Regions from separate parts of the Rhizobium sp. 01T437 genome, predicted to be linked through region 4. Evidence: predicted binding sites of a transcription regulator. Region 4 holds the regulator's gene; each other region holds the start of a gene.
What was found. The regulator PhoB, encoded in region 4, activates phosphate uptake and scavenging genes when phosphate is short. The targets are predictions, from matches to a motif close to TGTCATNNANCTGTCAT.
Positions count from the first base shown of each region.

Region 1: AC1DM5_RS05360 (PhoX family protein) is a predicted target of PhoB. The motif match lies at 1,945-1,961, and genes of this name have one in related genera.
Region 2: AC1DM5_RS14790 (TIGR03364 family FAD-dependent oxidoreductase) is a predicted target of PhoB. The motif match lies at 4,406-4,422, and genes of this name have one in related genera.
Region 3: AC1DM5_RS16270 (BtaA family protein) is a predicted target of PhoB. The motif match lies at 3,664-3,680, and genes of this name have one in related genera.

Region 1 is NZ_JBFTPM010000002.1:390,408-396,260, forward strand. It holds gene AC1DM5_RS05350 (alpha/beta hydrolase family protein) at 1-335, opposite strand, end outside; gene aptA (omega-aminotransferase AptA) at 475-1,803, opposite strand; gene AC1DM5_RS05360 (PhoX family protein) at 2,051-4,024, shown strand; gene AC1DM5_RS05365 (ArsR/SmtB family transcription factor) at 4,169-4,486, opposite strand; gene AC1DM5_RS05370 (HugZ family pyridoxamine 5'-phosphate oxidase) at 4,602-5,351, opposite strand; gene choV (choline ABC transporter ATP-binding protein) at 5,484-5,853, opposite strand, start outside.
Region 2 is NZ_JBFTPM010000006.1:353,118-358,970, reverse strand. It holds gene AC1DM5_RS14820 (aminopeptidase) at 1-202, opposite strand, end outside; gene AC1DM5_RS14815 (glutathione S-transferase family protein) at 331-1,014, opposite strand; gene AC1DM5_RS14810 (MarR family winged helix-turn-helix transcriptional regulator) at 1,113-1,556, shown strand; gene ybaK (Cys-tRNA(Pro) deacylase) at 1,557-2,030, opposite strand; gene AC1DM5_RS14800 (ArsC family reductase) at 2,034-2,384, opposite strand; gene phnX (phosphonoacetaldehyde hydrolase) at 2,455-3,234, opposite strand; gene AC1DM5_RS14790 (TIGR03364 family FAD-dependent oxidoreductase) at 3,231-4,361, opposite strand; gene AC1DM5_RS14785 (succinylglutamate desuccinylase/aspartoacylase family protein) at 4,466-5,527, opposite strand; gene AC1DM5_RS14780 (2'-5' RNA ligase family protein) at 5,598-5,853, opposite strand, start outside.
Region 3 is NZ_JBFTPM010000007.1:54,806-60,658, reverse strand. It holds gene AC1DM5_RS16290 (pyrophosphate--fructose-6-phosphate 1-phosphotransferase) at 1-320, shown strand, start outside; gene AC1DM5_RS16285 (LysE family translocator) at 378-1,013, shown strand; gene AC1DM5_RS16280 (transglycosylase SLT domain-containing protein) at 1,129-2,097, shown strand; gene AC1DM5_RS16275 (serine hydrolase domain-containing protein) at 2,137-3,528, opposite strand; gene AC1DM5_RS16270 (BtaA family protein) at 3,725-4,969, shown strand; gene AC1DM5_RS16265 (class I SAM-dependent methyltransferase) at 4,984-5,637, shown strand; gene AC1DM5_RS16260 (glycoside hydrolase family 25 protein) at 5,759-5,853, shown strand, end outside.
Region 4 is NZ_JBFTPM010000006.1:129,126-134,978, reverse strand. It holds gene pstA (phosphate ABC transporter permease PstA) at 1-202, shown strand, start outside; gene pstB (phosphate ABC transporter ATP-binding protein PstB) at 217-1,032, shown strand; gene phoU (phosphate signaling complex protein PhoU) at 1,077-1,790, shown strand; gene phoB (phosphate regulon transcriptional regulator PhoB) at 1,921-2,604, shown strand; gene AC1DM5_RS13685 (pyrroline-5-carboxylate reductase) at 2,732-3,520, opposite strand; gene AC1DM5_RS13680 (GcrA family cell cycle regulator) at 3,823-4,353, opposite strand; gene AC1DM5_RS13675 (acetylornithine transaminase) at 4,778-5,853, shown strand, end outside.

The sequences.
Region 1 (5,853 bases), on a different contig from region 4:
TGATCGGGTGCGGCGACGACATAGCCTGCGTCCACGAGATCGGCGGCGAGCCAGGCGAGGTTGCGCCAGCTGCCGCCATAACCATGGGAGAGGACGACCAGCGGATGCGGGCCGGCTACGGGTTCGGCGTCCTTGATTACAGGTTGGCCGATGAAGGCCGGTGTTTCGCCGAGAAGGACGGGCGTGGCGTCAGACGCGGTCGGATACCAGATGCTGACATGCATCGGGCGATCGGCGTTTTTGCCGGGCAGGGTGATTTCGCGGAAACCGGTTCCGGCATGTGCTGCTGATACCAGCAGCAGGAGCAGAGGGAGGACAAAGGCAAGTCTTGGCATGGGATCTCCATTGGGTTGATTTGCCCTGTCTGGAGGAAATCCCTGAGGCTGGAGACCGATAACGCGATTGAGGTCGCCGATATCAAAAGAAAGGGCGAGGCCGGCGCCTCGCCCTTGAATTCACTTGGGACGATTGAGCTCAGATGTTGTTCTGCAGGATCGTACGCAGCTTGCCGAAGAGCTCGTCGATGTGCTTCTTCTCGATGATTAGCGGCGGGGAGAGCGCGATGATGTCGCCTGTCGTGCGAATCAGCAGGCCGCTTTCGTAAGCCTTGAGGAAAGCCGTGAAGGCGCGCTTGGTCGGTTCACCGGCGATCGGGTCGAGTTCGATGGCGCCGATAAGGCCGGTATTTCTGATGTCGATGACATTGGGGCAATCCTTCAGCGAATGCAGCGCGTCGGCCCAGTAGTCCGAGAGTTCGGCTGCACGCGTCAGCAGGCCTTCTTCCTTGTAGGTGTCGAGCGTTGCAAGTGCTGCGGCCGAGGCGATCGGGTTACCGGAATAGGTATAGCCGTGGAAGAACTCGATCATGTGCTCGGGGCCATTCATGAAGGCATCATGGATTTCCGAGGTCACGAAGACCGCGCCCATCGGGATGACGCCGTTGGTCAGGCCCTTGGCGGTGGTGATGATATCGGGCTTCACATCGTAGTACTGGGCAGCAAAGGGAGCGCCCAGGCGGCCGAAGCCGGTGATGACTTCATCGAAGATCAGCAGGATGCCGTGCTTGGTGCAGATCTCGCGCAGCTTCTGCAGATAGCCCTTCGGCGGAATGAGAACGCCGGTGGAGCCAGCGACTGGCTCGACGATGACGGCAGCAACCGTGGATGCATCGTGCAGAGTGACGATGCGCTCGAGTTCGCTGGCGATATCGCCGCCATGCTCGGGTTCGCCGCGGGTGAAGTTATTCTTGCCGGGCAGATGGGTGTGCGGCATGTGGTCGACACCGGTCAGCAGCGTACCGAACATCTTGCGGTTGGTGACGATGCCGCCGACCGAGATGCCACCGAAATTGACGCCGTGATAGCCACGCTCACGGCCGATCAGGCGGAAGCGTGAGCCGTTGCCCTTCACGCGGTGATAGGCGAGCGCCACCTTGAGCGCCGTTTCCACCGATTCAGAACCGGAATTGGTGAACAGGACGTGGTCCAATCCTTCCGGCGCGATGTCGACCAGGCGGTTGGCGAGCTCGAAAGCCTTGGGATGGCCGAGCTGAAAGGCCGGGGCGTAATCAAGTTCGCCAGCCTGTTCGCTGATCGCCTCGGTGATCTTCGGACGGCAGTGGCCAGCATTCACGCACCAGAGGCCAGCCGTACCGTCCAGAACCTGACGCCCGTCATGGGTCTGGTAGTACATATCCTTGGCGCTCACGAAGAGGCGCGGTTCCTTCTTGAACTGGCGATTTGCGGTAAAGGGCATCCAAAAGGCGCGAAGGTCGTTTGGCGTTGCATTCAGGCGGTTGGACATGCTGTTCTCCTGGCCGTTGGGGAGGCCGTTCCCGTTCAAGGCTTGGTGCCGTTTATTTTTACTGCCCGGTCAAATTATCAGCGCCCGGCAAGGCGTCAAGCCGAAGAAGCGCCGCCGTCTGCCGTTCCCGGACACTTCGGGCGTCATCAATCCTTCGCCCGGCATTGCTACAAAAATCGATGGCCGCAATGGCCGAGGGCATTTCATTCATTTCCTTGAAATTCAACCGTTTTTACCGGAGGTAGTCATGACGGACCGCCAGAAAACCAGACCGCGTCCCAATCCGCGGCGTGCATTTGCGCCGAGCTACGGCACCATTCTCGAAGAAGGCGTTCGTCGCCGTACCGTTCTCAAGGGCTTCATCGCCGCCATGGGGGCAGCCGCTTTTGCGCCGGCGCTCGAAGCAACGAAGGCAGAAGCTGCCGAGTCGACCCTTACTTTCCCCGAACTGAAGCGCGTGCGCGACACCGCCGACCATTGGCCTGATGGTTACGAGCGCCAGATCCTCGTTCGCTGGGGCGACGCTCTCTTTACCGACAGCCCGGAATTCGATGTCGCCAAGCTCAATGGCAAGGCGGCCGAGCGCCAGTTTGGCTACAACAATGACTTCACGCAGTTCCTGCCGCTGCCCTGGGGCGAAAAGAGCTCCGATCACGGCCTGATGGTCGTCAGCCATGAATATGCGACGCCCTATCTGATGTTCCCGGGCCTGACCGCCGACGATTACCGCGAGAAGATGACCGAGGACCAGATCCGCGCCGTCATGGCCGCCGTTGGCGTATCCGTTTTCGAAGTGCGCAAGGATGGCAATCAGTGGCAGGTGGTCAAGGACGGCAAGTATAACCGCCGCATCCACATGAGCACGGAAATCGGAATTTCCGGCCCGGCTGCCGGCGACGACCGTCTCAAGACCAAGGCCGATCCGACCGGCACTGTTGTCTTCGGTACGATCTCGAACTGCAATGGCGGCATCACGCCTTGGGGCACGATGCTTTCGGGCGAGGAAGGCGCAATGGACGTCTTTGCAGGCGACTATACCAAGTTGCCGAACCAGGAACTGGTCAAGCGCCAGGGCTGGGACGAGGATGAGAACGACATCTACGCTGTCAGCCGCGTCGAGCCGCGCTTCAAGTTCGAGGAAGAGCCGAATGAGTGGATGCGTTTCGACTGGGTTGTCGAAATCGATCCGTTCGATCCGACGGCAAAGCCGGTCAAGCGCACCTCACTCGGCCGCATGACGCATGAAGGCGCGCAATGTTGCGTCGCCCCTGACGGCCGCGTCGTGGTCTTCATGGGTGATGACGATGATTTCGAATATATCTACCGCTTCGTCACCCGCGATCCGTGGAACCCTGGCGATCGCGCCGCCAACAAGGACCTGCTCGACCACGGCACACTGTCGGTCGCCAAGTTCGAAAGCGACGGCACGATGCGCTGGATCCCGCTCGTTGCCGGCGAAGGTCCGCTGACGGAGCAAGCCGGCTTCAAGACGCAGGCCGACGTGGTTCTCGCCATCCGCGCTGCCGCCGACCTCGTTGGTGCGACGCCGATGGACGGGCCGGAAGGCTTCATCCCGCATCTCGGCACCGGCAAACTCTATGTCGCCATGACCGAAAACGAGGATCGCCTGCCGAAGGGCCAGGGGGACGACGAGAAGGAACAGGTCAACGTTGCCAATCCACGTGGCCCCAACCCGCATGGGCATCTGCTGGAGCTGGTAACGCCAGGCGGTCCTGACAAGCCCGATTACGCAGCTGAAAGCTTCAGGTGGGACGTTTTCGTGCTCTGCGGCGATCCGGCCAAGCCCGAGGACCAGGCGATGTTCCACCCGGCGACCACCTCGGCCGGCTGGTTTACCGACCCCGATAACCTTGCCGTGGATCCAGCAGGCCGCCTTTGGGTGACCACCGACGGCCCGCCGCCGGAAGGCATCGCCGATTCCGTCTACGTTATGGATACGGAGGGTCCGGGCCGCGCGCTGCCGAAGCTCATTTATATCGCGCCTGTCGGTTCGGAGACCTGCTCGCCGACCTTCACCTCGGACGGCTCCAGCGTCTTCCTCTCGGTCCAGCATCCGGGTGAATTGCGCATGGCCGACAACGAGGATGCGACCTCGATGGAAGATGCCGGCACCAACTGGCCGGACTTCAAGCCGGGCGTACCAGCCCGTCCGTCGCTCGTCGTGTTGACGCGCGCCAGCAACGGAGTGGTGGGCAGCTAAGCCTGTCGTTCTGACATAGATGGGACCGGCAATTCTTGCGAATTGCCGGTCCCAAAGGTTTTACGTGCTGAAAATCGTTAAGCGGCGCCCTCGGAAACATTTCCTCGGAACGTTGCTCAAACTGACGTCATGTCAGCGCTAACATCAGGCTGCAGACCTGCTCCGGTTCTGAGCCACGTAGATATCCTCCAGCGTCGCGAGGATCTTCATGACCGGCTCGGAGTTGCTGGAATAGTAGATCGTCTGTGCATCACGACGGGTCTTGACCAGCTTCTGAGCGCGCAATTTCGACAGATGCTGGGAGAGGGCCGACTGGCTCAGGCCGACCTGGGTGGCGAGAACGCCGACAGGCACTTCTCCCTTTACCAGGCTGGTGAGGATCAGCAAACGCTTGGGGTTGGCCATGGCCGATAATAAAGCTGCCGCCACATTGGTGTGCTCGGCCAAATCAGAGGTTTCCATATTTTTTCTTCCTAATGCGAAACGTACATCATCCGTACAGGCACAGGCCGTCAGACGGTTCTTTGACTGACGGCGAAACCTAGCAATTGGGCTCGAAGATTGTATATACCTAAATTTAAGGTATCAGGTATGCTATTTTAGATATGTTTGAACAAATGTGATCTAAGTCTTCAGCGGGTATGTCGAACTCGCAACGCATCAATAAGTCACCTGAAATCATATCAAAACCTTCGGAATCGACCCCACATATGCGCCAGGGACCCGCTTCAGGTGCCTTCAGCCTGGATGTCAGCGCTAACATCAGGTCCGGATGGCGCGCTACTAAATCTTGCACTGCAGCGTCAGCTTTTTCAGCGATGTGATCATTTGCCTCGGAGTGAATCACGAGATCGCTGCCGTCCAAAATGTAAGCACGGCCGAATCCGCCATTAAGGCTGGCCGATTGCGGGATGAGCCGGAAGAAACGGAAATCCGGGAAATCGATATAGAGTTTCGCCTTGGCGTGACGGTTGAGGAAACGAGCGCGGATGCGCGCGTGGAGAGGCGTATCCCGCTCCACCTGTTCCGCACGGCATTGGGTCGTCAGGCGGGCATGGGCGAGCGGATCGCCCTTGCCGGGCTCGCCGGTCAGGAGCGAGGCCCTGGCATCGGCAGCGAGCGCTTTCGTGTGGGTCGAGAGCGCAGAAACGAGAATAACAGGCACGCCGTCTATGTCGGTGCCGAGGAGAACCCGGCTTGCGAAGGGAAAGCCGGTTTCAGGATCGAGAACGGCGAGAGCCGCATAGCGGGCGGAGCGCAAGAGGGTGCGCGCCAGCTTGCGGGCCTCGTCGTCGGTTTCGCGGAGCGTAGAGGACGGTTCTTTCATATCCGCGTTGTCGCAAAGCGGAGTGAAAGGATCAAGTCTAAAGCGTGTCGCGATCTTTCAGATTCGCTTGCCACGCTTTAGTTTTCGCATGTCGTTACCGCAAAACCGCTGCACACTTTTGCGCGACATGCTTTATTCCTTCCGCTTGTGCCGCGTGAGGCCGGTGACGACATCCTGTGCAGAGATCGTGCCGACGATCTGGCCGTTGTCGACCACGCCGATGCTGCCGGGCTGCCGGGAGAGGGCGTCGAGGATATCGACAAGCGGCGTCGTGGGGCGCGCAGTGGCACTGACCGACATGCCGATTGCCGCGTCGCCAAGCCCAGGCTGCATGATGTCAGAAGCCATCAGCATGTTGATCGGGTTCATGTTCTGCACGAAGTCGGCGACATATTGATCGGCCGGGTTCTTGACGATTTCCTGCGGCGTTCCGCACTGGATGATGCGTCCGCCCTCCATGATGGCGATGCGATTGCCGATGCGGAAGGCCTCGTCGAGATCG
Region 2 (5,853 bases), 220 kb from region 4:
AATAGAAGGTCGAAACCAAGCCAGCGCCCGAGAGATAGGCGTGTTTGGTGATCAGTCGCACCAGCGGCAGCGCCACGACGGGTGCGGTAATGACGAGATCTTGCCCTTGCTGAAGCTGCAGGCCAATCTTGATGGCGACTTCCGCAAGTTTCTCGAGTTTGCCGGGATCGACGGAGCTGTGGCTCTGGGGCATAAACGTCATGGGTCAACCTGCCTTCTGATATCTGCGACGGGAGGTGAAAGACTTAGACCCCTTTACGGCGAAAATGAAGCGCGCCGCATCCGATTTGAAGGCGGCCGGATGCGTGTCCGGCCGCTTGCGCTTGCGCCTCAAGCGGCGGCGGGCAGCCTGAGCAGGATCGAGTTACGCTTCTCGAGGAATTCCATCAGGCGCTGCGGATAGTCTTCCCCAACGGAAGCCCGGACGCTTGCCCGCTCGGACAGCGCCTTGCGCCAGCGCTTGACCCGCTCGAGCCCGTCGAAGATGGGGCTGTCGCCGAGCGTATCGAACAGATCGAAGTACCGAAAGATCGGCCCAAAGACCGCGTCGACGAGGCTGAAGTTAGCCCCGGCGAAATAGGGTCCCTCCGACAGCGCCCCCTCGATCGTCGCGAATTTGGCGACAAGCGCCTTGTGCTTGACCTCCAGTTGCGCAGCATCCTGCGCCGTCTCATAACCCCAGAGATCGGAAAGCACGGAAGAGCCGAATTCCATCCATCCGCGGTGGCGAGCGCGGGTCAGCGCGTCGGTGGGATGCAGGGCAGCACCCGCCTGCGTTTCCTCCAGATATTCGCAGATGACGCTGCTTTCGAATAACACCTCTTCGCGGCCATCGTCCTCTTGTATCCGGAGCAAGGGCACCTTGCCGAGCGGTGAGATTTTCAGGAACCAATCCGGCTTGTTGGCAAGATCGATGTTGATGCGCTCGAATGGCACGCCCTTTTCGAGGAGCGCGATCGCTGCGCGGTGCACGTAGGGGCAGAGGTGATGACTGATGAGGGTGAGCCTGCTCATGAAAGTCTCCTAGTGGCAAAGGATCGGCCGGTTTAATATGCATGCAGATGCATCTAATAACGCTTGCGATGAGATTCAAGATAGATGTAGTTGCATTTATGTCTGAGAATATGAAGAAGCCGAGCGAAGCCGTCGTCTCAGCCTGGACGCGCCTGATGCGCGCCCGCGAGCGGCTGCTTGGCGTGATCGAAGCCGATCTGAAGGCGGCCGGCATGCCGCCGCTTGCCTGGTACGATGTGCTTTGGGAATTGGCGCGCTCACAATCAGGCAGGCTGCGCCCCTACGCGATCGAGGAGCGGACATTGTTGGCGCAGTACAATCTCTCCCGCTTGATCGACCGGCTTGAAAGAGAGGGCCTGGTCGCTCGCGAGGTCTTCGCACAGGATGGGCGCGGCCGCTGGGTGGTGATCACTGATGCCGGCCGGCAGCTTCGGGAGCGCATGTGGACCGTCTATGGCAACGCGATCGAAACTCATATCGGCTGCAAACTTGCCGAAGGCGAGGCGAAGACGATTGCCGGCCTGCTGGACCGCTTCCTTTGATCAGGCGATCAGCGGTGCGGCGGTGGCCTTCAGTGCCTTCAACGCCTCCTTCGGATCGAGCCGCACCTGCAGCCCGCGCTGCCCGCCATTGATATAGACGAGCGGTTCGGCGAGGGCGGCTTCCTCGATCGCCGTCGGCACGATCTTTTTCTGCCCGAACGGGCTAATGCCGCCGACATGGTACCCCGTCAGCCGCTCGGCGTCGGCCGGCTTCATCATATTGGCCGATTTGCCATGGAAGGCGCTCGCGAGCTTCTTCATACTGACCTCGCGGTCAGAGGGCACGACCACACAGACCGGCTTTCCGTCCACCTCAGCCATCAGGGTCTTCAACACGCGATGCGGCTCCTCGCCCAGCGCTTCGGCCGCCTGCAGCCCGACGCGCTCGGCGTTTGGATCATAGTCATAGGTATGAACCGTAAAGGTGACGCCGGCCTGCGTGAGAACCTGGGTGGCGCGGGTGGTCTTGGACATGGCTCAGCCCTCGAATGTCCGCGCGTAAATCTCCGGCTTGAAGCCGACCAGCAGTTTGCCGCCGGTTTCCAGTACCGGCCGCTTGATCATCGATGGTTGGTCGAGCATCAGGGCGATCGCTTTTTCACGGTCGAGATTTTCGCGCGCGGCGTCAGGCAGGTTGCGGAAGGTCGTGCCGGCGCGGTTCAGCACCGTCTCCCAGCCTGCCTCGTCGATCCATCGTTCTAGATGCGCCCGGTCGATGCCGACGGCCTTGTAATCGTGAAAGTCGTAGGCGACCCCGTGTTCGTCCAGCCAGCTACGGGCCTTCTTCATCGTGTCACAGTTCTTGATGCCGTAGATGGTGATGGCCATGCCGGTTCGATCTCCCTGTTTTCCAGGGGAGATATCACGCTGGATGAAAGCTGCAAACGCCGCCTGGCCTTTATCCCTCGAGCTCTTCGATAAGGGCCGGCAGGTCGGCCACGGTCTCGATGACGTAGTCGGCGCCGGCAGCAATCAGCTTCTCGCCGATCCGCCTGTGCAATTCGGCTCGCGCCCCCGGCGAAAGTGCATCCACCTCTTCAGGCGTCAGACCTGCCTCGTTGCCGGAGAGCGTCACGCCAACGGTAACGCAGCCCGCGGCGGCACCCTCGGCAATGCCGGGTTCGGTATCATCCACTTTCAGGACGACAGAGGCCGGATAGACCATCAGGTCGAGGAAGCATTTATACATGCCGATCGGCGTCGGTCGGCCAAGCGGCAGATCGTCGGCACAGATCAGATTGTCGGGTGCGTAACCCTGTTCAGCGGCAAGCGGGAGCACACGCTCCATGATCGAGCGCGTATAGCCTGTCGTCGAGCCGATCTTCATCTGCCGCTCGCGCAGGTATTCGATCGTCTTGATCGCGCCGGGCACCAGCGCGCAGTAATCGGTCACGACAGCTTCGTTCAGCGGCACGAAGAGTTCGTAAACGCGGTCGATGGCCGCCTCGTCCGGAAGCGCGCCTTGTGCCGCCTGCCAGCGGGCGGCAATATGCGGCTCGGCCAGCATCGCGGCGATATGCGCACGCTTCGGGAGCCCCATCGGCTTGCGTGCGTCGGCGATCGTCACCTCGACGCCGAATTTGTTGAAGGTGTCTACAAAGGCGCCCATCGGTGCGAAGGAGCCGAAATCGATGACTGTGCCGGCCCAGTCGAAGACCACTGCCTTGAATTGCGTCATGCTGCGCTCCAGTAAAGATCTTCGACGGTTTCTTCGCCGATGCCGAAGGCGGTCGAGGCACCACAGCCTGCCGTCACCACGACGATGCGCAGCGCATCGGAAGGCTTGTCGGTGAACCGCCAGCGGTCCGGGGCGGAGGCGTAGGTGCCGATCCAGCGCTCGGTAATGAAGCGGCCCGGCAGATTGAGCACGGCATCCATCTCGTCGAGGGTCAGCCGGTCAACCCGCTCCAGCCCAAAGGGATCGGGCGTTTCGGAGTAATGGTGGCTGTCGCCGACGATCAGCGATCCGTCTTCCGACTGTGTAACGATCAGGTGGATGCCGTTTTCCCGCTCCGGCTTGAATTCGCGGTCAAGCCGCGCCTTCAGGGCAGTCGCCTCAGGCAATTCGGCATAACCGAGATAACGCCCGAGACCGAGATCAGACATGACGGCGGTGTTGAGCGAGACCCGTTGCGCCGGCACGACACGCATCATCTGCAGCTTGCAGCGTGTGACGTTATATGCAGCGATCCGATCCGCAAACAGGCTCTTGAAATCGTCGCCGGGGCAAACAACCACCGTCTCCGCCTCGATCAGGCCGGTTGACGTCTCGATCCGCGGCGGCTCGACGGCGCTCACTGCTGTCGAGCGGCGGAACTCGATGCCATATTTGACTTCGAGATAGCGGGCGAGCAGCGGAATGGCCGTGCGGGATTCGACCCGCAGTTCATGTGGGCTATAGAGTGTGAAGCGCCCCGCCTCCGGCCGCAGTGCCGGCACAAGCCGCCGCGCCTCCTCGATCGTCAGCCTTTCGCAGCCTTCGCCCATCTCTGTGCGCAGGAAGGCGTCGATCACGGCTTCGGATTCGTCGAGCCTTGCGGCAAGGAGCAGCCCGCGCTGCAGGACGTCGATGCCGGCGTTGTCGACAATCTCGGCCCAGATATTGCGTGCCTGGCGTGCCTTGTCCCAGCAGTCGCCGGCCTGCTGGCCGGTCACCGTCACAAAGCCGAAATTGCGCACCGAGGCGCCATTTGCCTGTGCGTCGCGGTCGATAACGACGACCCGTTTGCCGCGCTTTGCCGCCGCCAGCGCATGCGCCAGCCCGACAATTCCCGCGCCGACGATCGCAATGTCGTAATGCGGCATGAAAGCTCCTTCGCAACATGTCTGCAACGGCTTGGCGGATTTTCTTGAAGCCTGTGTGACAGTTGCGCGGAGCCTTACATCCGCGTGTGGAAAAGAACGCTGGTTCAGTCTTCCAGCGTGCCGGCCTTTCGCGTTGCCTTGCTCGGCTTGTCGGCGGCAATCTTCATCAGGTCGCCGCGCCGGCGCACTAGCCGGTCGGAAGTGCGGGTCAACAGCAGCCCGTCCTGCGGTGCCCGGATATCGATATCGCCCTCGGCAAAACCGGGCCGGGTGACGATCGTCGCCAGAAGCTCTCCTTCCGAGACACGCTCGCCGATATTGCGGTGGAAGAGCACGGTACCGCCGTGCGGCGCACGCAGGATCTCGACGTTGTCGAGCGGCACGGCTGGTCCGGAGAAGGTCTTGTCTCCGGCTGCCCCGCCGTTGACGACACCGCGCCCGATCAGGAATTGCAGCAGGCCTTCGGCATCTTTCTCGGCCATATCGGGATAGACGTCGCGGCGGCCGCGCAGTTCCACCGTCACCGAAAGCTTGCCCGGAAGCTTGGCCTTGCGCTCGCCCGGCACCTCATATTTCCAGGCAAAACCGACTGCTTCCTCGAAGGCGGAGCTTTCGCCATCCGAAAGCAGCACCGCTTCCATGTCGAGCGCATTGGCAAGGTCCGCTGCTTCCGGCCAGAAGGCTTCGTCGATATAGGCATATTGCAGAGATTCATCATCGCAATGCAGATCGAGCACCAGATCGGCTCCGAGCGCCATATGAAACAGCTCTCGCTTCAATCGATCTGTAGCCGGATAATCATCAAGACCGTCAAGCAACTCCTCCCGGTCGCGAACCGAGATCAGCGGAAAGTCCCGATTGAAATTGGTCCGCGATCCCAAATCGAACCGACCCTGCAGCTCGCCGAAATGCGATTGCGCCGCACCAATCGGATTTGCCTGCGGCACGAGCGTGATATCGCCGGCGATCCGTCTTTCCCTTTCTGCTTGCCTGAGTTGAAGGCAGAGAAAATGCGCAAGCGCGGTTCCCGGCAGTTCATTGGAATGCAATGCGGCCTGGATATAGACCTTGGGCGCCGCCGGATCGCTTCCCTTGAAACGCATGACCGGCAACCGCCATTCGATGCCGGGTGTATCGCCCGGGATGATGATCTCTGAAAGGTCCACTATCTTGCTCCGCATGTGCATATTGAGTGGGGAGTTTTATGCGAATCCCCACCCGCGGTGCAAGCGCAGCTCAGCCGAGCAAAGGCCACCGGTTGATGACGTGATGCTCGCTCTTCCCGTAGATGCTGTGGATCAACAGGAACTCCTGGACTGTCCAGCGCACGGGTCGGTCAAGCTTTTCAGGCAGAACGGTCTTGCGATCATAGAGCATCGTCATGTGCGGCGTCAGATGTCCGCCGACATTATAGGGTAGTCCGGCCTCGTAGAGACCTTCTTGAATTTGGTTGCGAAGATCCAGCAGGCCTTCGTTTTCTTGCCTGCCGCAG
Region 3 (5,853 bases), on a different contig from region 4:
TCAATGTCGGCGCCTGGTTCCAGAAGCAGTTCGCAAGTCTGCTCGATGCCGAGCGCTCGCTCGTCCAGAAATCCGGTTATTTTGCCCGCTCCGCACCGGCAAATGGCGAAGATCTGCGCCTGATCCAGAGCATGGTCGACCTCGCCGTCGAAAGCGCTCTCAACAAGATTTCGGGTGTAACCGGCCATGATGAAGCGCAGAACGGCAAGTTGCGCACAATAGAATTTCCGCGCATCAAGGGTGGCAAGCCATTTGATCTTTCAACCGCATGGTTTGGTGAAGTAATGAGCCAGATCGGGCAAAAATACAGAGCGGCATGATTGACGGATGGCTAATATGGTGTCTTTGCTTGTTCTCTAGGAATAGGAGGAGATTCCATGTCGCTTGAAGCTTGGCTCGCTTTTGCAGCCGCATCCGCCATCATGCTCGCCATACCGGGACCGACCATTCTTCTCGTCGTTTCCTATGCGCTGGGTCATGGCCGGAAAACGGCGCTGGCGACCGTTTCGGGCGTGGCGCTCGGCGATTTCACGGCCATGACGGCGTCGCTTTTCGGACTGGGCGCATTGCTCGCCGCATCCGCGACACTGTTCACCGTGCTGAAGTGGATCGGCGGCGCCTACCTGATATGGCTGGGAATCAAGCTCTGGCGGGCGCCTATCGTCGGCGAACACATCGCTGACAACGATAACCTGCCGGAAGAAAAGTCGCTGCGGATCTTCCTGCACGCCTATGTGGTGACGGCGCTGAACCCGAAGAGCATCGTCTTCTTCGTCGCCTTCGTTCCGCAGTTCCTCAACCCCGCCCTTCCCTTCTTCGATCAGATGCTGATCATGGAAGCGACCTTCCTCGTCCTCGCCACCATCAATGCCTCCTGCTACGCCATGGCCGCGCATGCCGCCCGAGGCCTGATTCGTAAGGCCAGCGTGCAGCGCGCGGTCAACCGCACCGGTGGCACTCTCCTCATCGCTGCCGGCGCTGTAACCGCCGGGTATCGCCGTATTGCAGCCTAGTAATATTCCGTGGTTGCTGGAAAGCCACGAATAGGTTAATGGCTTTCCCCGGGCTTAAGGTATTTAGTAACTTTTAAGACGCTGCCGGGGCGGCGGGATTCACGAAAGTGAGATAATGGTAGCGATCGGATTTTCCGGCCTGAAACGCAGTCTTGTGGTCTCTACCATGCTCTGCGGTGTCATTTCCGGATGCGCGAGCGTCGAATATACCTCTCAGGCGGAACTGACCGCCGCACAGACCGTGATTCCCATGCCGAAGCCGGGTGAAGATGCAACGCTGGCTGCTATCCCGACCGCTGAAGGCGCAAACGGCCCGGCCGTCGCCACTCTCAATCCCCAGGCAGCAACCGCCGCACCTGTTCTCACCGCAGCCGCCATGCCGAATGTCGTCTCCCCCGTACAGCAGCAGGCTGGCGATTTCGCCATGCAGGGCGGTGTCCAACAGGTTGCCGTCAACGGCTATGCTCCCATTCCGCTCACGCCCGAAATGACGGCAATCCAGTCCGTCGTTCCGACGCCGCGTCCGGGCTCGCCCGCAAGCCCCTCCACGCAGCTTGCCTTTGCCGCCACGACACCGCAGAACGGCGCGCTCGCAGCGCTTGCCGCCGTCGATACCACGCCGCGCTTCGCCATGGACTACGGCTTCGACGAGTCCGGTCCGATCGATCCGCCGGCCGCCCCGCCGATGTTCAGCGATGACGACAGCGACGATGCGCCGACCGTCGAAAAGAGCTTCGTTAGCAAACTCATCAGCAAATATTCGAAGCTTTACGAAATTCCGGAATCGCTGCTCCACCGCGTCGTTCATCGCGAGAGCCGCTACAATTCCAAGGCCTACAACAAGCGCGGCTACTTCGGTCTCATGCAGATCAAGTACAACACCGCAAAGTCGATGGGTTACGGCGGCAATCCCGCCGGCCTCTTCGACGCCGAAACCAATATCAAATATGCAGGCAAGTACTTGCAGGGCGCCTGGCAGGTAGCCGACAAGAAGGAAGACGACGCCGTTCGTCTCTATGCCCGCGGTTACTATTATGACGCCAAGCGCAAGGGCATGACCGACATCGCCCAAGGCAATTACTGATAGTCCATTACTGATACAAAACACCATCAGTGACGGGCCTCAGCCGGCTTTCGCCGACTGAAGCGTATTGAGAATTTCCTTCAGCACGATCTGCGGCCTGTAGTCCAGCCAGCTCGGCGTCAACCCCAAGCGGACGAAGACGAGATTGGCCGAAGGAATGATTGCCACCGTCTGGCCGTCATGGCCCTGCATCCAGAACGTATCCTGCGGCAGGCCGAATTCCGCGCTCGTGCCGCCCCCCGGCCCCGCAAGCCAAGCCTGGCCTTGCGTATATTTACCGCCCGAGCTTGCCGTCGGCGTGCGCATCATTGCAACAAAGCCTTCCGGCAAAAGCCTCTGGCCGTTCCACACACCATCCTGGAGCAGGAACTGGCCGAAGCGTGCCCAGTCATGCCCCGTGGCATAGAGATAGGAACTGCCGGTAAACGTACCGCGCTCATCGGCTTCGAAGACTGCGCTCGTCATGCCGAGTGGAGAAAACAGCGCATCGCGGGGATAATCGAAGGCCGCCCGCGGATCGCCGACCTTGTTCATCCAGATACGTGACAGAAGCACGGCCGTACCGCTTGAATAACGGAAATCCGTGCCTGGAGCAGCCACCAGAGGCGCACCGGCCGGCAGGGAAACCATATCGGGGTCGAGGTAGAGCATGCGCGTCACATCGGCGACGGCGCCATAATCCTCGTTGAAAGCGAGCCCGCTTTCCATGCCGAGCAAATCGGAGAGCTTGATATCGCCGCGCGAATCATTTGCCCATTGCGGCAGGAGATGCGTGTCATCGAAGGAGATCTTGCCTGACAGCATCAGCCTGCCGATCAGCGCCGCATTGACGGTCTTCGTCATCGACCAGCCGACCAGCGGCGTATCGGCGTTGAAGCCCGGCCCGTAGCTTTCGGCTATGATGCGGCCATCCTGCACGACGACCATCGCCCGCATGGCAGGCCCAGCAAGCTTGGCATCGGCCAGAAGCGCCGCGACCTTGGCATTGCCAGTCGCCGGATCGGCGCCGTCGCCGTCCGGCCAGACCGCATCATTTTCACCCACCCGCGGCGCCGGCACCAGCGGCGCGGCCCTAGCAGCTGCATCGAAATTGCCATCAGGCACACTCGTACAGCCGAGGGCGCCGCGATAAAGCGCGTAGCTCGGCGCAAACAGGCCCATGAAACGCGAAGTCACCCGCCCGCTGTCACGATCGATCTCGACGCGCATCAGCCTGAGCAGTGGGTTTCCAGGCGCTTGGACATCGTCGTGGAGCACGGCATCGGGATCGCGGCCGGCAATAAAGACATTGGAGCAGACGATCTTGGCGGCATAGCCATTGCCCACCTTCAGGAGCTCCGGTGGGCTTATGGCGAGCCACGCGGCTGCGCCTATGGCAACGAGAATGACGAGCAGGGTCAAGCCCTTGAAGATACGCGGAACAACTCGCATGCAATCCTCCACGGAACGGAGAGAAGCAGGAAACTTGGCTCACGAAAAGAGAGAAGCGAAAAGAAGTGTTTCAATCGACTTCAAATTTCGCGGAAGTCTTCGCCGGGTTTCGTCGAAGCCTTGGCCCACAGGGCTCGTCATCAAACTGTAGCAGAGGCGCGTTACACGCCCTGAACGCTAAAAAGGTGACAGACTCATGTCGGAATTTGCACCGGATACCGGCTTCCGCAAGAACCGGAAACTCAAGGCAGCGCTTCTCCGCCACAAGGCTTTTTCCAAGGACGGCTTCTCAGAGCGTCTCTTCGGCCTTCTCTTTTCCGGCCTCGTCTACCCGCAGATCTGGGAAGACCCGGATCTCGACATGCAGGCGATGGAACTGAAGCCCAATCACCGCATCGTCACGATCGGTTCGGGCGGCTGCAACATGCTGGCCTACCTTTCCAAGGCGCCGGCTTCGATCGACGTGGTCGACCTCAATCCGCACCACATTGCGCTGAACAGGTTGAAGCTTGCCGCTTTCAAGAACCTGCCAGGTCATTCGGATCTCGTGCGCTTCCTGGCGATGCCGAACGAGAAATCGAACAGCCGGGTTTTCGACCGCTATCTGTCGTCCAATCTCGATGATACGACCCGCGCTTACTGGAACACCCGCAAGTTCGGCCGCCGGCGCGTCACGGTCTTCGACCGCAACATTTATGAAACCGGCCTGCTCGGCCGCTTCATCGGTGCCGCTCATCTTCTCGCCCGCCTGCATGGCGTGAAGCTGCAGGAAATGACCAAGGCCCGCACGATTCGCGAGCAGCGCCAGTTCTTCGACGATCAGATCGCTCCTCTCTTCGAAAAGCCCGTCGTTCGCTGGATCACCAACCGCAAGAGCTCGCTTTTCGGTCTTGGCATTCCGCCGCAGCAATATGACGAACTGGCAAGCCTTGCCGCCGACAATTCCATTGCGCCGGTTCTGAAACACCGTCTCGAAAAGCTCGCCTGTCATTTCCCAATGCGCGACAACTACTTCGCCTGGCAGGCTTTCGCACGCCGCTATGCCGATGGCGAAGAAGGCCCGCTGCCGACCTATCTGAAGCCGGAGCACTACGAAGTGATCCGCGCCAATGTCGATCGCGTCAACGTCCACCATGCAAGCTTCACGGAGCTTCTGGCTGGTGAGCCCGCCGCCTCGCGCGACCGCTACATCCTGCTCGACGCACAGGACTGGATGACCGACCAGCAGCTCAACGATGTCTGGCGTGAGATCACCCGCACCGCCCGCGAAGGCGCCCGCGTGATCTTCCGCACGGCCGCCGAAAAGAGCATCATCGAAGGCCGCCTCGCCCCTGAAATTCGCGACCAGTGGCACTATTTCGAAGAGCAGTCGCGTGAGATGACCACCCAGGACCGCTCGGCGATTTATGGCGGCTTCCACATCTACGGGAAGAAGGCGTGAGCAAAGTCGACGAGATGACCGTCAAGAGTGAGGAACATGCCGACCTGATGGACGGCATGTACCGCTACCAGCGCCATTTCTACGACCTGACCCGCAAATATTATCTTCTCGGCCGCGACCGCACGATCCGCAATCTCGACGTTCCCAAGGGCGGCACGTTGCTCGAAGTCGGCTGCGGCACCGGCCGCAACATGGCCTTCGCCCACAAGCACTTTCCGACGGCCAAGCTCTACGGTCTCGACATTTCCCAGGAAATGCTGATTTCCGCCCGCAAGACCTTCGCCACCAAGGCGACGGTCCCTGATTTCCGGGTGGCGGATGCCACGGCCTACACGCCGCGCGAATTCGGCACCACCGGTTTCGACCGCATTCTGATTTCCTACGCACTGTCGATGATCCCGGATTGGGAACGCGCGGTGGATGCATCGATTGCCGCGCTCAATCCCGGCGGCCAGCTCCACATCGTCGATTTCGGCCAGCAGGAAGGCCTGCCCGCCTGGTTCCGCAGCCTGCTGCAGGCCTGGCTCGCCAAATTTCATGTCACGCCCCGCGCCAATCTGCGCGAGGTTTTGGAAGCGCAAGCCGCTGAAAACAACGCGCAACTATCGTTCGAGACGATCGGCGGCGGCTACGCCTGGCGGGCGGCGATTATCAGCAGGCGCTCATAATTCGCTTGTAAATAACCATTTTTTTACGTTGATATTAGAAAAGGGGGGTTATTCCCTCTGCAGGGCGCGTGTTTTCGAAGGTCAGGCTGTGGGGCAGATCCATCATCACGACGGAACGTTTATGCGTTGGCTTCTGTTTTGCGTCCTGCCGCTTGCCCTGCTGCTCGCCGGTTGCAGCTCCACGGGTTACGATTATCTCGAAACCGCTTCCATAAA
Region 4 (5,853 bases):
GGTCGCCTTCGTCGCCCAGGCGCCGAGCAGTCCACTCGATCCCTCCACGGCACTTCCGGTTCAGGTCTACATGTGGGCCAACGAAGCCGAGCGCGCATTCGTGGAAAGAACCTCGGGTGCCATTATCGTCCTGCTCCTGTTCCTGATCGTCATGAACATGGGAGCTATCCTCTTGCGTCGTCGCTTTGAGCGCCGCTGGTAAACGGAGTAGAGATCATGAACATGTTGACGGAAGCCGCAGTTGAGAAGGCGCTGGACCAGAAAATGAGCAACGTCCCGTATAAGATGATCGGACAGGATGTCTCCGTTTATTACGGCGAGAAGCGCGCGCTTTTCGATGTCAATCTGAACGTCCGCGAAAACACCGTGACCGCCCTGATCGGCCCGTCGGGCTGCGGCAAGTCCACCTTCCTGCGGTCGCTGAACCGCATGAACGACACGATCGACGGTTGCCGGGTCACCGGCAAGATCACGCTCGACAGCGATGATATCTACGATCCTGACATCGACGTCGTCGAACTCCGCGCCCGTGTCGGCATGGTGTTCCAGAAGCCGAATCCGTTCCCGAAGACGATTTATGAAAACGTTTCTTACGGCCCGCGCATCCATGGCCTTGCCAAGTCCAAGGCCGACCTGGACCAGATCGTTGAGACGAGCCTGCAGCGCGCCGGCCTCTGGAATGAGGTGAAGGATCGCGTGCATGAATCCGGCACCGGCCTTTCCGGCGGTCAGCAGCAGCGTCTGTGCATCGCACGCGCCGTTGCCGTCAGCCCGGAAGTCATCCTGATGGACGAGCCCTGCTCGGCGCTCGACCCGATCGCGACTGCCAAGGTCGAAGAGCTGATCCACGAGCTGCGTGAAAACTACACCATCGTCATCGTGACGCATTCCATGCAGCAGGCCGCGCGCGTATCACAGCGTACGGCCATGTTCCACCTCGGCAACCTGGTCGAGGAAAACGATACCGACAAGATGTTCACCAATCCGGACGATCCGCGCACCCAGGATTATATCATGGGCCGGTTCGGCTGATTTTGGCGATGTGAAGCCTTCCCGATTTTCGAGGACAAAGCCCCATGGCATCGACACATATTTTTTCCGCTTACGATGACGATCTGAAATTCCTGTCCCGGCGCATTTCCGAGATGGGTGGTCTTGCCGAACAGATGGTCGGCGAGGCCGTCCGTGCGCTTGTCAACGGTGACACTGCGCTCGCCCAGAAGGTCATTTCCGATGACGTGATCCTTGATCACGCGGAACGCGAAATCAACGACAAGGCGATCGTCACGATTGCTCGTCGCCAGCCGATGGCCTCCGACCTTCGCGAGATCATGGGTTCGATCCGCATCGCCGCCGACCTCGAGCGCGTCGGCGACCTTGGCAAGAACACCGCAAAGCGCGTCATCGCCGTCCAGAGCACCGGCGTTCCGCGCAAGCTCGCCCGCGGTCTCGAGCATCTCTCCGAACTGGCGCTCGTCCAGCTCAAGGAAGTGCTCGATGTCTATACGACGCGTTCCGCTGATAAGGCCAAGTCCATCCGCGAGCGCGACGATGAGATCGACGCGATGTACACCTCGCTGTTCCGCGAACTCCTCACCTACATGATGGAAGATCCGCGCAACATCACGAGCTGCACGCATCTTCTCTTCTGCGCCAAGAACATCGAGCGTATCGGCGACCATGCGACCAACATCGCAGAAACGATCTACTACATGGCAACCGGCGCCCAGCCGGAGGGCGAGCGTCCGAAGGACGATAGCTCCAATACCGTTGGTGCGGTGACGGAGTAATCCTGAACTGCCGATTGCATGCGCGCCCCGCGCGGGGGCGCGCAAAGGTGCAGCCAATTCCGAGTTCCTGCATGGTCCCTTGCTTAAATCACCCCCGGTTTAAGGATCATGCATTAGGAGACTGACACGCATGATCCCAAGAGTTGCAGTTGTTGAAGATGAAGAGGCGCTGAGCGTGCTTCTCCGCTACAACCTCGAGGCTGAAGGTTTCGAGGTGGATACGATCCTCCGTGGCGACGAGGCCGAAATCCGGCTTCAGGAGCGCACCCCGGACCTGCTCATCCTTGACTGGATGCTGCCGGGCGTTTCCGGTATCGAGCTCTGCCGCCGGCTGCGCATGCGGCCGGAAACCGAGCGTCTGCCGATCATCATGCTGACGGCCCGCGGCGAAGAAAGCGAGCGTGTTCGCGGTCTTTCGACCGGCGCGGACGACTATGTCGTCAAGCCCTTCTCCACGCCGGAACTCGTCGCCCGCGTCAAGGCGATGCTGCGCCGCGCCCGCCCGGAAGTTCTCTCCACCGTTCTGAAGTGTGGTGATATCGAGCTCGATCGCGAAACGCATCGCGTTCATCGCAAGAGCCGCGAAGTCCGCCTCGGCCCGACCGAATTCCGCCTGCTCGAATTCCTGATGTCGTCGCCGGGCAGGGTCTTCTCCCGCTCGCAGCTTCTGGATGGCGTCTGGGGCCACGATATCTACGTGGACGAACGTACTGTCGACGTCCATGTCGGCCGCCTGCGTAAGGCGCTGAACTTCTCCAACATGCAGGATGTCATCCGCACCGTCCGCGGCGCGGGATATTCCATGGAAGCTTAATCCGAGTGATCGGAGGTCCAGACGGGTCGCTCGCTTGCCGGGCGGCCCGTTTGTCTATCTGGCACCCCGAGCTTCTTATGAAAGCCGACACCAGGCGCCGAAAGCGGACCTCGAGAGAACCTGCTTTCTACAGACGAATGCGTGCGAGAACTCGATCAAGAGCCTTTTGCAGAGCCGCAGTGCCGCCGAACTCGCGAAAGTCTTCGAGCACCTGTTCATTCAATCCGCCCTTGGTCGAATGCTCGCCGATGAGTTCATCAAAACTCGCGACAGGTTTTGAACGGGCAGCATGGGCGAGGCCGGAAAACAATTGACGGAGGTAGGCGTCGCCAGCCGTTCCCGAAAGCCCCTGGCTCTGCAGCCAGGTCGACGTCTCGTCCAGGATGCCGAAATAGGTGGCCATCAGGCAGCTCGCCACCGCGAGAAGTTCGAACTCAAGTTTGTTTTCAACCTGGATCGCCGTTCCGAGCGCCGAAAAGAGGGCGTGGGAAACCTCGTCGAGCGGGTAGATCGCGGTCGCGCCCTGAAGATCTGCGACGAACGGAAGTGGAATTGCCAGGCTCAGGCGAACTGGTTGATCGATCCACGCCAGCAGTTGATCCATTGGCGTGGCCGCGACAAAGCTGATGACATGGTGACCCGGCCGAAATCGGAGCGAGCGGATCACCTCCTCGGCAATTTGCGGCCTCACTGCCACAAATACGAGATCGGATCGGTCGAGAACATCCTGGTTGCCCAAAGCGATCGACACATTCCGGTTTGCCGCCGCAAGGCGGGCGGCGACGCTCGCGCTGCGCGGTGACAGCACGATCGGTGTGTCGCGAAACGCTGTCTTGCTCAATCCGGTGACGACGGCCTCGGTAATCGTGCCCGTCCCGACGAACCCCATTGTCATCCGCTTTGGATCGATCTCCATTGGCACCCCTGAGCGACTGTTTGCGCCGTGCTACTCCACGAGAATACCGCATCTGTATCAGAAAATCGCGTTACAGCGCCATGACCACCGTTCCATACCGGTCTAGGGCTGAAACGCATCGGTGGCGTTGGGCCACATAAGTTCGCATCGTCAGGCATGGTGAACGGCAGGCAGAGATCGGCCTCCGGCAGATCGTGGTCAGGAGCCGTTTTCCAGCCCTCCTGTGCCGGCTAAAAAAATACGCCCCTCTGCGCGTCAGCGAAGAGGGGCGGCGGATGCTGCATTTGTTGAGAAGGTGCGGGTCAGGCGACCCGGACAGCCTTGCGGCGTTCGCTGACCGGCTGGTAGGCGAGGCGCTGGTGATAGTTGCAATAGGGCGAGGAATCCGGGGAGTCGCAACCGCAGAAGTAGAAGTCGTCCTTCAGCGGATCGCCGACCGGCCACTTGCAGGTGCGCTCTGTCAGTTCCGTCAGGCCGAGGCGGCGGGAGATCGGCACGACCACGTTTTTGGCCGGCACATATTCCATTTCCTCGACCGTTTCGATCTCGATCTCTTCCTTCAGCATCGTTGCGCCCTGCTGGCGGGTAACGGTGCGGGTGGTGATGCGAGACGCATAGTTCGGGGCGCGCGGAGCCGACGTATTGCGCTTGGGTGCGCGCGCAGCGGTTGCCGTGCCGCCGGCCTTGGCGCGGCCGGGAAGACTGAGCCGGTGAACCTTGCCGATAACAGCGTTTCTACTCACTCCGCCAAGCTGCGCAGCGATCTGGCTGGCGCTCAGCCCCTCTGACCAAAGCTTCTTGAGCTTCTCGACACGCTCGTCTGTCCAGTTCATTGCCCTGTCTCCACCTTTCGCGTTGGTGATGGCAGAATCCCTCACCGTTGCCTCGGAAGTCTCCGAAGCAAGAAACGCCTGATCAATTTTGGTGACTAGTTCCGCCGCATGCAGTCTAGTAATTGAACTTTAACCTAGTGTGAGCCTGACTCTGTGACAAGAGTCGCAGGAATCCGATGAATCCGAATTCGGGGTTTTCCCCAACTTGCTTCCCCGGCGAGTCATTTCTGCAACATTAGCTGTTGATAGACCTGCAAGTCTGATTTGAGGCTTGACGCATGTGCTAAATCCTCAGTTTTGTTGACATTGCAGTGCGAAAAGTAAATAGTGCTCCCTGCCGCCGCAAGGCGGCATTTTTGATTTTTCGGGCCTGGTTTTCTTAGCCGGAGTCCGTTGCCTTAGAGCCTGACCAGGAGATTGCGCCATGGCTGAAGCCTCGCCGCTTTATGATACCTATTCTCGTGCCCCGCTGCGGTTCGAGCGAGGCGAGGGCGTGTGGCTGATCACCGAAACGGGCGAGCGATATCTGGATTTCGGCGCGGGCGTTGCCGTTACCTCCGTGGGGCATAGCAATCCGCACGTTGTGGCCGCTCTCAAGGATCAGGCTGACAAGGTCTGGCATCTCTCCAATATCTATGAGGTGCCGGGACAGGAGAAGCTTGCCAAGCGCCTGACGGATGCCACTTTCGCCGACAAGGTGTTCTTCACCAATTCAGGCGCCGAGGCGCTCGAATGCGCCATCAAGACTGCGCGCCGTTACCAGTTCTCCAAGGGCCATCCCGAGCGCTTCCACATCATCACCTTCGAAGGCGCCTTCCACGGCCGCACGCTCGCGACCATCGCCGCCGGCGGTCAGGAGAAATATCTCGAAGGTTTCGGCCCCAAGGCCCCCGGCTTCGATCAGGTGCCTTTCGGCGATATCGAGGCCGTCCGCGCGGCAATCACCGATAAGACGGCCGGCATCCTCATCGAGCCGGTCCAGGGCGAGGGCGGCATTCGCCCGGCGACCCCGGAATTCATGAGGGCGCTCCGCGAGCTCTGCGACGAGCATGGCCTGCTGCTGATCCTCGACGAGGTGCAGACCGGCGTCGGCCGTACCGGCAAGCTCTTTGCTTATGAATGGTCGGGTGTTTCGCCTGATATCATGGCGGTTGCCAAGGGCATTGGCGGCGGCTTCCCGCTTGGCGCTTGCCTCGCAACGGCAGAAGCTGCCTCCGGTATGAAGGCCGGCACGCATGGCTCCACCTATGGCGGCAACCCGCTGGCCATGGCTGTCGGCAGCGCGGTGCTGGATATCATCCTGGCCGATGGCTTCCTGCAGCATGTGCGCGATATCACCCTCGTCTTCCGTCAGGGCCTCGCCTCGCTCAAGGATCGTTATCCCGATGTCATCGAAGATATCAGAGGCGAAGGCCTGATGCTCGGCATCAAGGCTGCCATCCCTTCGGCAGAACTTCTGAAGGAAATCCGCGCCGCCCATCTTCTGGCGATTCCGGCAGG